DNA from 3 places in the Lysinibacillus sp. G4S2 genome. Region 2 is predicted to be linked to each of the others. Evidence: a T-box and tRNA genes for the amino acid it is inferred to sense, from the RefSeq annotation. Region 2 holds a T-box; the other regions hold tRNA genes.

Region 1 (4,434 bases), 920 kb from region 2:
CTCCATACGGATTTTACGCTTTCCGTTAATGGGGTTAGCAGCAATGTTTGGATTATTTGGAGTGTTTATAGGAATGATGTTTCTTATTTTGCATTTATGTAGTTTACGTTCATTTGGTGTACCTTATATGAGTCCTTTTGCACCATTAATTCCAAAGGATCAAAAAGATGCACTAATAATTGTTTCTCGCCGATCTTTGTTAACTCGTCCACGATTAATTAGCCAAATTAATAATGTTAGAGGACATAAACAATTAAAAAATAAGAAACGACCGGCCCACTAACAATATGAAAATAACGATTTTACTCATTATCTTAATGCAAATTTGAAGTTGTTGTTGGAGTAAACACGAATAATAAATAAAGGTAGATCAAGGTCAATGTGAAAACTCAAGGTTTGGGGATGACTATGTAGAACGTAAAATTAAAGGAGTAATCTATATGCTTATAGTGTTAGGAATATTAATTATTACAGCTTGTATTATTTTTTTTGAGCTGCCCAGTTTAAAAAAAGAAGATGCTAAAACAATTTGGACATTTTCCCTTTTGCTAACTATCGGTGTCGCCTTAAATATTGGTATAAGTTTAAAAGTAATACACTTTAGTCCGCTGGATGTAATTATGTATATTTTCCATCCAATTAGTGACTTTTTAAAAGCAACGCTATTAAAAAAATAATTTTTTTAAAAGAGGGTCATATTTATGGAAAAGCAATTGATAAGTTCGCGGCAATTCACAATAATTGTAATTCTTTTTACCGTAGGGACAAGTATTTTAATTATCCCTGCAAGCATTGCAAGTGAAGTAAAACAGGATGCTTGGATTGTAGCAATTATAGGTACGTTATTGAGTATGCTTATACTAAAACTGTTTATGACTTTAGTAAAAAAAATGCCTACTCTAACCTTTGTTGAGATTACGGAGAAAATATTGGGGAGTTTTTTAGGGAAAATTTTTACCATTGGATTTGTCATTTTAACATTGTTATCATCTGGTGAGCTACTATATTTTATCGGAAATTTTCTTCAGACAGAGGTAATGCCAGAGACGCCGCCCGTTGTATTTTCAATATTATTTAACCTTATTATACTTTTTGCAGCTTATTTAGGAATAGAAGTTTTTGCGCGTACATTAGAAATACTATTCCCCGTTTTTCTGTTAATATTTATTATTTTTGTGTTATTTATAAGCCCTGAAATAGAGATTAAAAATGTACAACCAATTTTAGAAGTTTCAGCAAAGCCTCTTATGTATAGCATTTTACATTTTATGGGTCTGTTCTCTTTTCCATTAGTCGTTATATTAATGGTTTTTCCATCTGCTATCAATGACTATAAATCCGGTGAGAAAGGATTTTATATTGGCACACTTGTGGGAGGATTAATTTTAACAATTGTTATAGCATTATCAATCTTAGTATTGGGGGTAACGAATACATCTCTTAGAACCTTTCCTAGTTACACTCTAGCGCAAAGAATTTCGATTGGTAATTTCCTGCAACGTATTGAAGTTATTATGGCTTTTATTTGGATGGTCACGATATTTGTCAGAGCCTCCATGTATTTTTACGCAACCGTAAAGGGGTTAGGACAAATACTTAAAATTAATGATCACAGACGGTTAATCCTTCCACTTGGGATGATTACAGTTGCACTTTCTCAAATTGTACATCCAAATATTATGCACTCTACTAAATATAATAAAGAAACTTGGCCCTTATATATTTCATTATTTGCCCTTTTTCTTCCTTTACTATTACTTATTATCGCGAAATTAAGAAATATTAAGGGTCCTGAAAATGATACATTAAATAATAAAGACTCCGGTACAACCTAGATCGCACATCCATTATTAATCCTATTAATAAATTGGGTGTGCAGTTTTGCATTTTAACTTCTTTCAGCAAATGTCTTTTGTAGCGAAAGCAAAGCGTTAGCTACAAGTATTATTTTTAGCGAAAGCAAGCGTCATAAGATTATTTTATATGCTTTAGTCATCTACAAGCATAAGAAAAAGCATGTTACACGAATGTGCAACATGCTTGATGACCCCTACGGGATTCGAACCCGTGTTACCGCCGTGAAAGGGCGGTGTCTTAACCACTTGACCAAGGGGCCGTGGCTCCGAAGGCAGGACTCGAACCTGCGACAACCTGATTAACAGTCAGGTGCTACTACCAACTGAGCTACTTCGGAATAATGGTGGGCCTAAATGGACTCGAACCATCGACCTCACGCTTATCAGGCGTGCGCTCTAACCAGCTGAGCTATAGGCCCATTATTTTTGGAGCGGGTGATGAGAATCGAACTCACGACATCAGCTTGGAAGGCTGAGGTTTTACCATTAAACTACACCCGCATATGGTGGGTCAGGACGGAATCGAACCGCCGACACTTAGAGCTTCAATCTAATGCTCTACCAACTGAGCTACTGACCCGAAAATGGAGGAGGTAGAGGGATTCGAACCCCCGCGCGGTGTTACCCGCCTGTCGGTTTTCAAGACCGATCCCTTCAGCCAGACTTGGGTATACCTCCAAAATATTTAAAAATGGTGGAGCCTAGCGGGATCGAACCGCTGACCTCCTGCGTGCAAGGCAGGCGCTCTCCCAGCTGAGCTAAGGCCCCAAAATTTAAGAAAAACTGGTCGGAATGACAGGATTCGAACCTACGACCCCTTGGTCCCAAACCAAGTGCTCTACCAAGCTGAGCTACATTCCGTTACTGTTAGATTTATGGCGCGCCCGACAGGAGTCGAACCCATAACCTTCTGATCCGTAGTCAGACGCTCTATCCAATTGAGCTACGGGCGCATAATTTTTATAAAAACTTGATGAGCCATGAAGGACTCGAACCTTCGACCCTCTGATTAAAAGTCAGATGCTCTACCAACTGAGCTAATGGCTCATATTAAGAAATGAATGGCTGGGGTACTAGGATTCGAACCTAGGCATGACGGAATCAAAATCCGTTGCCTTACCGCTTGGCTATACCCCAATTGTTAAAATGGGGCGACTGATGGGAATCGAACCCACGAATGCCGGAACCACAATCCGGTGCGTTAACCACTTCGCCACAATCGCCACTATATGTAATCACAGCAGTTCTTGATAACGAGTACCTCGAAACCTGGCAGGGGCAGTAGGAATCGAACCCACACCAAAGGTTTTGGAGACCTCTATTCTACCGTTGAACTATGCCCCTAAAAATGGTGGAGGGGGACGGATTCGAACCGCCGAACCCTAAGGAGCGGATTTACAGTCCGCCGCGTTTAGCCACTTCGCTACCCCTCCAAGGGATGGTGCCGGCGATAGGAGTCGAACCCACGACCTACTGATTACAAGTCAGTTGCTCTACCAACTGAGCTACACCGGCAAAAAAAAAAAAATGGCGGTCCCGACCGGGATCGAACCGGCGATCTCCTGCGTGACAGGCAGGCATGTTAACCGCTACACCACGGGACCATAATGGTGGAGGATGACGGGCTCGAACCGCCGACCCCCTGCTTGTAAGGCAGGTGCTCTCCCAGCTGAGCTAATCCTCCTGGGTATAATGCCTAGCGACGTCCTACTCTCACAGGGGGAAGCCCCCAACTACCATCGGCGCTAAAGAGCTTAACTTCCGTGTTCGGTATGGGAACGGGTGTGACCTCTTTGCCATCATCACTAGACATATGAAAGAAATTATTCTTTCAAAACTGGATAAACGTGCATTGAATGTTTCAAACATTGTGGTTAAGTCCTCGATCGATTAGTATTCGTCAGCTCCATGTGTCACCACACTTCCACCTCGAACCTATCTACCTCATCGTCTTTGAGGGATCTTACTTACTTGCGTAATGGGAAATCTCATCTTGAGGGGGGCTTCATGCTTAGATGCTTTCAGCACTTATCCCGTCCACACATAGCTACCCAGCGATGCCTTTGGCAAGACAACTGGTACACCAGCGGTGTGTCCATCCCGGTCCTCTCGTACTAAGGACAGCTCCTCTCAAATTTCCTACGCCCACGACGGATAGGGACCGAACTGTCTCACGACGTTCTGAACCCAGCTCGCGTACCGCTTTAATGGGCGAACAGCCCAACCCTTGGGACCGACTACAGCCCCAGGATGCGATGAGCCGACATCGAGGTGCCAAACCTCCCCGTCGATGTGGACTCTTGGGGGAGATAAGCCTGTTATCCCCGGGGTAGCTTTTATCCGTTGAGCGATGGCCCTTCCATGCGGAACCACCGGATCACTAAGCCCGTCTTTCGACCCTGCTCGACTTGTAGGTCTCGCAGTCAAGCTCCCTTGTGCCTTTACACTCTACGAATGATTTCCAACCATTCTGAGGGAACCTTTGGGCGCCTCCGTTACCTTTTAGGAGGCGACCGCCCCAGTCAAACTGTCCGCCTGACACTGTCTCCTACCCCGCTAAGGGGCATGGGTTAGAATT
Region 2 (4,434 bases):
TTTAACAAAAATGGTTGCTTTACAATTTAGTGACTAGGCGACTCCTTAGGGATTAGCGTCATAGATGAGACCTTGCAGCGAAGCGGATGTTATCTGTGCGAAAGCGAAGCGACAGCAACAAATGTTTTAACTGTGCGAAAGCGAAGCGACAGCAACAAATGTTTTAACTGTGCGAAAGCGAAGCGACAGCAACAAATGTTTTAACTGTGCGAAAGCGAAGCGACAGCAACAACAAAAGCGGCTCATCGGACGCCACCAGGAAGCTTTGCTCTGTGCGAAAGCAACAAAGCGCCTAGTCGGAACAGAAATTAACCCCACGTTTTGGTGATGATCCTTATTTTTTGATATAAATCCTTAAAATACCAATGAAATTAAACTAGTAAAAGATAGATAATAGAGGTGGAGTAAACATGGAGCATTTAATTCAGCATTTTAGGAAAGATGAACAGCCTTTTATTGAACAGGTTGTGAGTTGGCAGCGTGAGGTGGAGGATCGATATGCTCCAAAGCTTACTGATTTTTTAGATCCTCGACAACGTTTTATTGTTACATCAATTATTGGACAATATGACATATTGAAAACAGCCAGTGCAGGGCTCTTTGATGAAGCAGAAAGACAGCGTATGCTTATTTATCCTACTTATTATGAGCCTATGGAGGATGATTTTCAGCTCACAGTATTTACGATTCAATATCCTGTGAAATTTGTACAACTACGACATCCAGATGTTCTAGGAGCGTTATTATCATTAGGACTGAATCGTGGCAAATTCGGTGATATTCGTGTAAATGAACATCAAGTACAATTCGTAGTAGAGAATGAGGTAGCAGAATATGTACGCTTACATTTAACAGGCATCGGCAAAGTAAAGGTACATGTAGAATCGATTAAAGAGATGGAGCCTCTGCTCCAAATTGAGGAAGAATGGCTAGAAGAATCTCATACTGTTTCTTCTATGCGTTTAGATGTTATTATCTCAACGGTTTTAAAAATTTCACGTCAAAAGGCACAAGCCTTAATTACAAGTAAAAAGGTACGTGTTAATTGGACCGAGCGGGATACAGTTGCTTTTGAGTTACAAGAAGGAGATATTTTATCTGTACGTGGAAGTGGTCGAGTAAAAATTATGATGACTGAAGGCCGTACAAAAAAAGATAAAATTCGTTTGCAAGTCGGTCGATTGACCCAAAAAAGCTAAAAATCAAGTAAATTTCATTAATTTTTACTGCTAAGTTGTTTGAACAATTGTATAATAGGAAATACGAATGTACATGTAAAGGAGAGAAGGATCGTATGCCATTATCACCTATTGATATACATAATAAGGAGTTTACCAAATCCTTCAGAGGTTATGCTGAAGATGAAGTAAATGAATTTTTAGATCAAATTATTAAAGATTATGAGATTTTGCTCCGTGAAAAAAAGGAAGTAGATAGACAACTAGAAATGTCCTTAGAACAAGCGAGACATTTTAACTCTTTAGAGGAAACATTACAAAAATCAATTGTAGTCGCTCAAGAGGCAGCTGATGAAGTAAGAAGAAACTCTCAAAAAGAAGCTAAACTCATTGTAAAGGAAGCAGAAAAAAATGCTGATCGTATTATCAATGAGGCTTTAACGAAGGCTCGTAAAGTGACAATTGAAATCGATGAGCTGAAAAAGCAATCAAAAGTATTCCGTAATCGTTTTAAAATGCTTGTAGAGGCACAGCTGGATTTACTAAATGCAGACGATTGGGACCACTTGCTACAATATGATATTGATCTGACTGAAATTCAAACATCTGTTGAAGAAGCACAAGAAGCCGATCAAGTTTAATTGCTATTATCAGCATTGTAACTTAATAAGTGAAGCTTGACGTGATTGTTTGATTTTCATATACTAATGTAATAGTAATTATTTTGAACAGATATGCATACAGGCAGAGACGAAGACAGTATTTGTTAGGCGTAGTTAAGCGATTTGGGGATAGTGTGAGCCCAAACATGCAAATAACAATGAACATCACTTCTGAGCTAAATAACTGAATGAAGTAAGTTATTTCGTGATGCACGACGTTAACGTGCTTTAAGTGGTAGTACAATTTTGTGCTACAATTAGGGTGGTACCGCGAGTATAAGCTTCTCGTCCCTTTGAGGGATTGAGAGGCTTTTTTTTATGTTCAAATGGTGGGAGGCTTTCATTTCTCGTTGATATGGATAAATCCTATATTTGAACTTATATCTCCGGTGTTGGAATGTGTTGATTTTGCCAATAACTAGAACTTAGGGATGGCATTTCACGCGACTCCTTGGAAATCAGCGTCACAGATGAGACCCTGGTGCGCAAACGAAGTGACCAACGAACGTTCCCTGGAAAGCGCCCAGTCGGAACGGAAATCAACCTCGTTATGGTGATAAACCTAATACTGTCGTATGTGAATGAGCGCTTAAGTGTATTTGTTCTTTGTTTGTAAATTTAAAGGAGGAATTGAAAAAATGGTTGAGTACAAAGATACTTTATTAATGCCAAAAACAGATTTCCCAATGCGTGGAAACTTACCGGCAAATGAACCGAAGATGCAAGAAAAATGGGATGAAATGGACATTAACAAATTACAGATGGAGCGCAATGCAGGACGCCCTGAATATGTGTTACACGATGGACCTCCATATGCGAATGGTGATATCCATATCGGTCATGCTTTGAATAAAGTATTGAAAGACATGATTACACGTCATCGCTCTATGACTGGCTACCATGTAAACTATATTCCAGGTTGGGATACACATGGTTTACCAATTGAGCAGGCTCTTACGAACAAAGGTGTAAAGCGCAAAGAAATGTCTGTTGCTGAATTCCGTAAATTATGTGAAGAGTATGCTTACGAGCAAATCGACAACCAACGTATACAATTCCGTCGTTTAGGTGTTCGTGGTGATTGGGAAAATCCATATATTACATTAAAGCCTGAATTTGAAGCACGTCAAATTGAAGTATTCGGTAAGATGGCTGAAAAAGGCTATATTTATAAAGGCTTAAAACCAGTTTACTGGTCTCCATCATCTGAGTCTGCACTGGCAGAAGCAGAGATTGAATATCAAGATGTTAAATCGGCTTCTATTTACGTAAGCTTTGCGATTAAAGATGCTAAAGGCGTTGTCCCAGCAGATGCTAAATTTATTATTTGGACAACAACACCTTGGACACTTCCAGCGAACTTGGGGATTTCTGTAAACCCTGAATTTATCTATGTTGTTGTGGCGGTTGCAGATAACAAATTCATCATTGCCAAAGAATTATTAGAAACTGTTGCTAACGAACTTGAGTGGGATGCATATGAGATTGTTCAGGAAGTAAAAGGTGAGGCACTAGATCGAGTTGCTGCACAGCATCCATTCTATGACCGTGAATCTCTTGTAATGGTTGGAGAGCACGTAACTGCTGAAGCGGGTACTGGCTGTGTTCATACAGCACCAGGACACGGGGAAGATGACTATCATATTAGTAAACAATATGGTCTACCAATTCTTAGCCCTGTTGATAATAGTGGCTGCTACACAGATGAAGCACCTGGTTTTGAAGGTGTATTCTACAATGATGCAAACAAAATGATCACAGAAAAATTAAAAGAAGTAGGCGCATTAGAAAAGCTTAACTTCTTTACACACTCATATCCACATGACTGGCGTACGAAAAAACCAGTTATTTACCGTGCAACACCACAATGGTTTGCGTCGGTTGATGCATTCCGTGATGAGTTACTAGGGGCTGTAAAATCAACAGCGTTTACACCTGCTTGGGGTGAAACTCGTCTTTATAATATGATTCGTGACCGTGGAGACTGGGTCATTTCACGTCAGCGCGCATGGGGCGTTCCAATTCCGATTTTCTATGCTGAAAATGGTGAGCCAATTATTACACCAGAAACAATTGCCCATATCTCAGCTTTATTCCGTCAGCATGGGTCAAATATTTGGTTCCAAAAAACAGCAAAAGAATTATTACCTGAAGGCTTCACACACTCTGGTAGCCCGAATGGCGAATTTACAAAAGAAAACGATATTATGGACGTTTGGTTCGACTCAGGTTCTTCACACCAAGGTGTATTAGTAGAACGTGGTATGAAATATCCAGCTGATTTATATTTAGAGGGCTCAGACCAACATCGTGGATGGTTTAACTCATCATTAATTACTTCAGTAGCTATTAATGGCTATGCACCATATAAGGGACTATTAACACATGGTTTCGTTCTAGATGGTGAAGGGCGTAAGATGAGTAAATCTTTAGGGAATGTCATTATCCCGAAAAAGGTTATGGATCAATACGGAGCAGATATTCTTCGTTTATGGGTTGCGTCAGTGGATTATACAGCCGATGTTCGTATCTCAATGGATATGTTGAAGCAAGTATCTGAGGTTTATCGTAAAATCCGTAACACATTCCGTTTC
Region 3 (4,434 bases), 3.1 Mb from region 2:
AAGAAGCCCGAAAAATTTTACGAACAGTAAAGTTTTCCGGGCTTTGTATTTGAACATATAAATTTTGATAAAAAGAAAGGACACCCTCTGATAAAATTAAAGTAACCAAACCATAACCAATCAGAAAGAAGTGTCCTTATGCTTAAAAATTATAATATGCATCAAGTTGTTTTACGCTAAATTTAGAAATAAAACTTCAAGAAAATGATATCGCTACGCCATCAATGATTTAGTGGAAAGTATTCCAAATGAAGCATTCGATTCATTTCTTCGAAACACGGGTTGCCCAGCTTATCACCCGCGAAAAGGTACAAAACCTTCTAAAATGCCGAGAATCTCGTAATAGAGGAAAACAGATTAAAAAGAGAGGTATATCTTACGAACGGTTTGTATTGCTACTGCTATTGATAGACAGGGTAATCTAATTATGGAGTTATTATGTAGAGGTAGAATGACACACCAAGAATTAGAAAGACTCTATGACGGTCGTGTAGGGGGTAACTCTATCTTTTGTACTGATAGTCATAAGAGTTATGTTCAGTTTGCCAAGATTTTTCATTGGAACATAAGCGTATACAAAGAGGAAAACGTAAAGAAGGAATTTACCATATTCAACACATTAATGCTGTACACAGCAAATTAAAAAAGTGGATGAATAAGTTTAATGGTGTTGCAACTAAATATATCAGCAATTATTTGTATTGGTTTAAATGGCTATAATTATTTGAAACTGACAAAGAAGTTGTTAAAATCAAGAACTTTATGGTTCAATGCAATGTAGCCCATGCTTATACAAGAGTAACAATATTTATTTAGGTATATACATTTGTAATATTAGGAATAACGAATTATTTATATTTCATGGAGGAAAATTTCAATGATAAAAAGTAATTTTAAAATAGAAAATATTCCAGCGATTTTATGGGGTGACAAATCAGATAAGTTATTTGTGGTAGTGCATGGTAACATGTCAAATAAGGCAGATGACTCGATTATTGTATTTGCAGAAGAAGCAACAGCAGTAGGTTATCAAGTGCTTAGTTTTGATTTACCTCAACATGGTGACCGTAAGGATGATACTTATCTTTGCAAAGTTCAAAACTGTGTTCAAGACCTTAATACAATTATGATCTATGCAAAATCGTTATCAAATAATATAAGCATTTTTGCTTGTAGCATGGGAGTATATTTTAGCCTATTAGAATATAGCCATGAGCCGTTGAAGCAGTGTTTGTTTCTCTCTCCTGTGGTAAATATGGAACGTATCATAAATAATATGATGACATGGTTTAACGTAAGTGAGAGTAGACTAAAAATAGAGAAAGAAATTTCTACACCTATTGGACAAACTCTCTATTGGGACTACTACTGTTATGTGAAAGAACATCCTATTGTTGCTTGGAATAATCCAACTTCAATTCTCTATGGTTCAGAAGATAACTTATGTGAGTTTGACGTTGTATCTGAATTTAATAAACGTTTTAACTGTAATTTGCAAGTAATGGAGAACACTATTTCCATTCTGAGGAACAGTTGCAGTATTTCAGACAATGGCTGAAAAAACATATATACGTTAAATGATAATAAAAAATGATTGATGTATAATCTTCTTTAAAAGCGCATTAAGGGAAGTCAAAATGGCTTCCCTTAAAAGTTATATAATTTCAACATTGTTTTAAAACATCACCTTTCCTTTAATATCAGCTAGTTATATCCCAGACTCTTTTCGTTTTAGTTGATGGACGTTTTTTCAAAGATACATAGTACCAGTTGCTATTTTTATATTTCTCTATTTCTAAAAAGTTATCTTTCTACACAAAAAAGACAGTAGATGTAAGTTACATCTACTGTCTTTTTTAGTATGACCCGTACGGGATTCGAACCCGTGTTACCGCCGTGAAAGGGCGGTGTCTTAACCACTTGACCAACGGGCCAATGGCGGAGAAGGAGGGATTTGAACCCTCGCGCCGGTTACCCGACCTACACCCTTAGCAGGGGCGCCTCTTCAGCCTCTTGAGTACTTCCCCAAATAAAAAATGGCTCCGAAGGCAGGACTCGAACCTGCGACAACCTGATTAACAGTCAGGTGCTACTACCAACTGAGCTACTTCGGAATAATGGTGGGCCTAAATGGACTCGAACCATCGACCTCACGCTTATCAGGCGTGCGCTCTAACCAGCTGAGCTATAGGCCCTTGGAGCGGGTGATGAGAATCGAACTCACGACATCAGCTTGGAAGGCTGAGGTTTTACCATTAAACTACACCCGCAAATATGGTGGGTCAGGACGGAATCGAACCGCCGACACTTAGAGCTTCAATCTAATGCTCTACCAACTGAGCTACTGACCCATATTATCATGCTAAGCTTTCTTTACTCTTTTGCTTCTCATGTATTTCTTTTTAAAAAAATGGCGGTCCCGACCGGGATCGAACCGGCGATCTCCTGCGTGACAGGCAGGCATGTTAACCGCTACACCACGGGACCATTTGGTTGCGGGGGCCGGATTTGAACCAACGACCTTCGGGTTATGAGCCCGACGAGCTACCACTGCTCCACCCCGCGTTAACAATATTCTTTTCAAGTCTTTAAACACCATTTATAGAAATAAAACTGGAGGAGGTAGAGGGATTCGAACCCCCGCGCGGTGTTACCCGCCTGTCGGTTTTCAAGACCGATCCCTTCAGCCAGACTTGGGTATACCTCCGTGACAATATATAAATGGTGGACCTTGCAGGACTCGAACCTGCGACCGGACGGTTATGAGCCGTCTGCTCTAACCAACTGAGCTAAAGGTCCTTTAAGATGGCGGCAGAGGGGATCGAACCCCCGACCTTACGGGTATGAACCGTACGCTCTAGCCAGCTGAGCTACGCCGCCAGGATCTTTATACTGGTTATCTTTTTGGTGGAGCCTAGCGGGATCGAACCGCTGACCTCCTGCGTGCAAGGCAGGCGCTCTCCCAGCTGAGCTAAGGCCCCAAAGAATGGTCGGAATGACAGGATTCGAACCTACGACCCCTTGGTCCCAAACCAAGTGCTCTACCAAGCTGAGCTACATTCCGATAAACAAATATTTATATGGCGCGCCCGACAGGAGTCGAACCCATAACCTTCTGATCCGTAGTCAGACGCTCTATCCAATTGAGCTACGGGCGCTAATTATTAAAAAAATGGTGCCGAGGGCCGGAATCGAACCGGCACGGTAGTCACCTACCGCAGGATTTTAAGTCCTGTGCGTCTGCCAGTTCCGCCACCCCGGCACATTTGGAGCGGAAGACGAGGTTCGAACTCGCGACCCCCACCTTGGCAAGGTGGTGTTCTACCACTGAACTACTTCCGCATGTGCATAAGATTTATTTATCCTGGCAATTATGAAATTCTGAAAAAATGGTGCGGGTGAAGGGAGTCGAACCCCCACGCCTTGCGGCGCTAGATCCTAAGTCTAGTGCGTCTGCCAATTCCGCCACACCCGCATATTTTGTTGGCAATTTAAATGGTGAGCCATGAAGGACTCGAACCTTCGACCCTCTGATTAAAAGTCAGATGCTCTACCAACTGAGCTAATGGCTCAAAACTATGGTGCCGGCTATAGGAATCGAACCCACGACCTACTGATTACAAGTCAGTTGCTCTACCTGCTGAGCTAAACCGGCAAATGGTGGAGGATGACGGGCTCGAACCGCCGACCCCCTGCTTGTAAGGCAGGTGCTCTCCCAGCTGAGCTAATCCTCCTGGGTATAATGCCTAGCGACGTCCTACTCTCACAGGGGGAAGCCCCCAACTACCATCGGCGCTAAAGAGCTTAACTTCCGTGTTCGGTATGGGAACGGGTGTGACCTCTTTGCCATCATCACTAGACTATTTTAAAGACAAGATTTATTATAACATATTTTCGTTATAATCGCAAGCTTTTTTTAAAACTTTCTTGTTCTTTCAAAACTGGATAAACGGTGCATTGAATGTTTCAAACATTGTGGTTAAGTCCTCGATCGATTAGTATTCGTCAGCTCCATGTGTCACCACACTTCCACCTCGAACCTATCTACCTCATCGTCTTTGAGGGATCTTACTTACTTGCGTAATGGGAAATCTCATCTTGAGGGGGGCTTCATGCTTAGATGCTTTCAGCACTTATCCCGTCCACACATAGCTACCCAGCGATGCCTTTGGCAAGACAACTGGTACACCAGCGGTGTGTCCATCCCGGTCCTCTCGTACTAAGGACAGCTCCTCTCAAATTTCCTACGCCCACGACGGATAGGGACCGAACTGTCTCACGACGTTCTGAACCCAGCTCGCGTACCGCTTTAATGGGCGAACAGCCCAACCCTTGGGACCGACTACAGCCCCAGGATGCGATGAGCCGACATCGAGGTGCCAAACCTCCCCGTCGATGTGGACTCTTGGGGGAGATAAGCCTGTTATCCCCGGG

Evidence for each region. A T-box is a leader RNA that pairs with one kind of tRNA and senses whether it is charged. The one in region 2 lies ahead of ileS (isoleucine--tRNA ligase), so its partner is inferred to be a tRNA-Ile.
Region 1: it has a tRNA-Ile gene. The T-box ahead of ileS (isoleucine--tRNA ligase) is inferred to sense a tRNA for this amino acid. The anticodon was not compared.
Region 3: it has a tRNA-Ile gene. The T-box ahead of ileS (isoleucine--tRNA ligase) is inferred to sense a tRNA for this amino acid. The anticodon was not compared.

Annotation. Positions count from the first base shown of each region.
Region 1 covers NZ_JAUCFJ010000002.1:252,832-257,265, reverse strand. The annotation lists gene QUF91_RS01605 (spore germination protein) at 1-283, shown strand, start outside; gene QUF91_RS01600 (hypothetical protein) at 441-677, shown strand; gene QUF91_RS01595 (GerAB/ArcD/ProY family transporter) at 702-1,835, shown strand; tRNA gene QUF91_RS01590 (tRNA-Glu) at 2,045-2,116, opposite strand; tRNA gene QUF91_RS01585 (tRNA-Asn) at 2,118-2,194, opposite strand; tRNA gene QUF91_RS01580 (tRNA-Ile) at 2,199-2,275, opposite strand; tRNA gene QUF91_RS01575 (tRNA-Gly) at 2,284-2,357, opposite strand; tRNA gene QUF91_RS01570 (tRNA-Phe) at 2,361-2,436, opposite strand; tRNA gene QUF91_RS01565 (tRNA-Ser) at 2,442-2,534, opposite strand; tRNA gene QUF91_RS01560 (tRNA-Ala) at 2,549-2,624, opposite strand; tRNA gene QUF91_RS01555 (tRNA-Pro) at 2,641-2,717, opposite strand; tRNA gene QUF91_RS01550 (tRNA-Arg) at 2,733-2,809, opposite strand; tRNA gene QUF91_RS01545 (tRNA-Lys) at 2,831-2,903, opposite strand; tRNA gene QUF91_RS01540 (tRNA-Gln) at 2,919-2,993, opposite strand; tRNA gene QUF91_RS01535 (tRNA-His) at 3,004-3,079, opposite strand; tRNA gene QUF91_RS01530 (tRNA-Trp) at 3,127-3,200, opposite strand; tRNA gene QUF91_RS01525 (tRNA-Tyr) at 3,206-3,289, opposite strand; tRNA gene QUF91_RS01520 (tRNA-Thr) at 3,296-3,371, opposite strand; tRNA gene QUF91_RS01515 (tRNA-Asp) at 3,385-3,460, opposite strand; tRNA gene QUF91_RS01510 (tRNA-Val) at 3,465-3,540, opposite strand; rRNA gene rrf (5S ribosomal RNA) at 3,551-3,666, opposite strand; rRNA gene QUF91_RS01500 (23S ribosomal RNA) at 3,727-4,434, opposite strand, start outside.
Region 2 covers NZ_JAUCFJ010000002.1:1,171,620-1,176,053, forward strand. The annotation lists gene QUF91_RS05945 (hypothetical protein) at 73-204, shown strand; gene QUF91_RS05950 (hypothetical protein) at 170-328, shown strand; gene QUF91_RS05955 (YlmH family RNA-binding protein) at 411-1,199, shown strand; gene QUF91_RS05960 (DivIVA domain-containing protein) at 1,295-1,819, shown strand; T-box leader at 1,917-2,136, shown strand; gene ileS (isoleucine--tRNA ligase) at 2,479-4,434, shown strand, end outside.
Region 3 covers NZ_JAUCFJ010000002.1:4,278,105-4,282,538, forward strand. The annotation lists partial or broken gene QUF91_RS21710 (IS5/IS1182 family transposase) at 139-304, shown strand; partial or broken gene QUF91_RS21715 (IS1595 family transposase) at 305-816, shown strand; partial or broken gene QUF91_RS21720 (alpha/beta hydrolase) at 878-1,581, shown strand; tRNA gene QUF91_RS21725 (tRNA-Glu) at 1,863-1,934, opposite strand; tRNA gene QUF91_RS21730 (tRNA-Ser) at 1,937-2,027, opposite strand; tRNA gene QUF91_RS21735 (tRNA-Asn) at 2,038-2,114, opposite strand; tRNA gene QUF91_RS21740 (tRNA-Ile) at 2,119-2,195, opposite strand; tRNA gene QUF91_RS21745 (tRNA-Gly) at 2,197-2,270, opposite strand; tRNA gene QUF91_RS21750 (tRNA-Phe) at 2,276-2,351, opposite strand; tRNA gene QUF91_RS21755 (tRNA-Asp) at 2,412-2,487, opposite strand; tRNA gene QUF91_RS21760 (tRNA-Met) at 2,491-2,565, opposite strand; tRNA gene QUF91_RS21765 (tRNA-Ser) at 2,615-2,707, opposite strand; tRNA gene QUF91_RS21770 (tRNA-Ile) at 2,723-2,799, opposite strand; tRNA gene QUF91_RS21775 (tRNA-Met) at 2,807-2,880, opposite strand; tRNA gene QUF91_RS21780 (tRNA-Ala) at 2,906-2,981, opposite strand; tRNA gene QUF91_RS21785 (tRNA-Pro) at 2,988-3,064, opposite strand; tRNA gene QUF91_RS21790 (tRNA-Arg) at 3,082-3,158, opposite strand; tRNA gene QUF91_RS21795 (tRNA-Leu) at 3,174-3,262, opposite strand; tRNA gene QUF91_RS21800 (tRNA-Gly) at 3,268-3,342, opposite strand; tRNA gene QUF91_RS21805 (tRNA-Leu) at 3,391-3,475, opposite strand; tRNA gene QUF91_RS21810 (tRNA-Lys) at 3,497-3,572, opposite strand; tRNA gene QUF91_RS21815 (tRNA-Thr) at 3,580-3,655, opposite strand; tRNA gene QUF91_RS21820 (tRNA-Val) at 3,659-3,734, opposite strand; rRNA gene rrf (5S ribosomal RNA) at 3,745-3,860, opposite strand; rRNA gene QUF91_RS21830 (23S ribosomal RNA) at 3,976-4,434, opposite strand, start outside.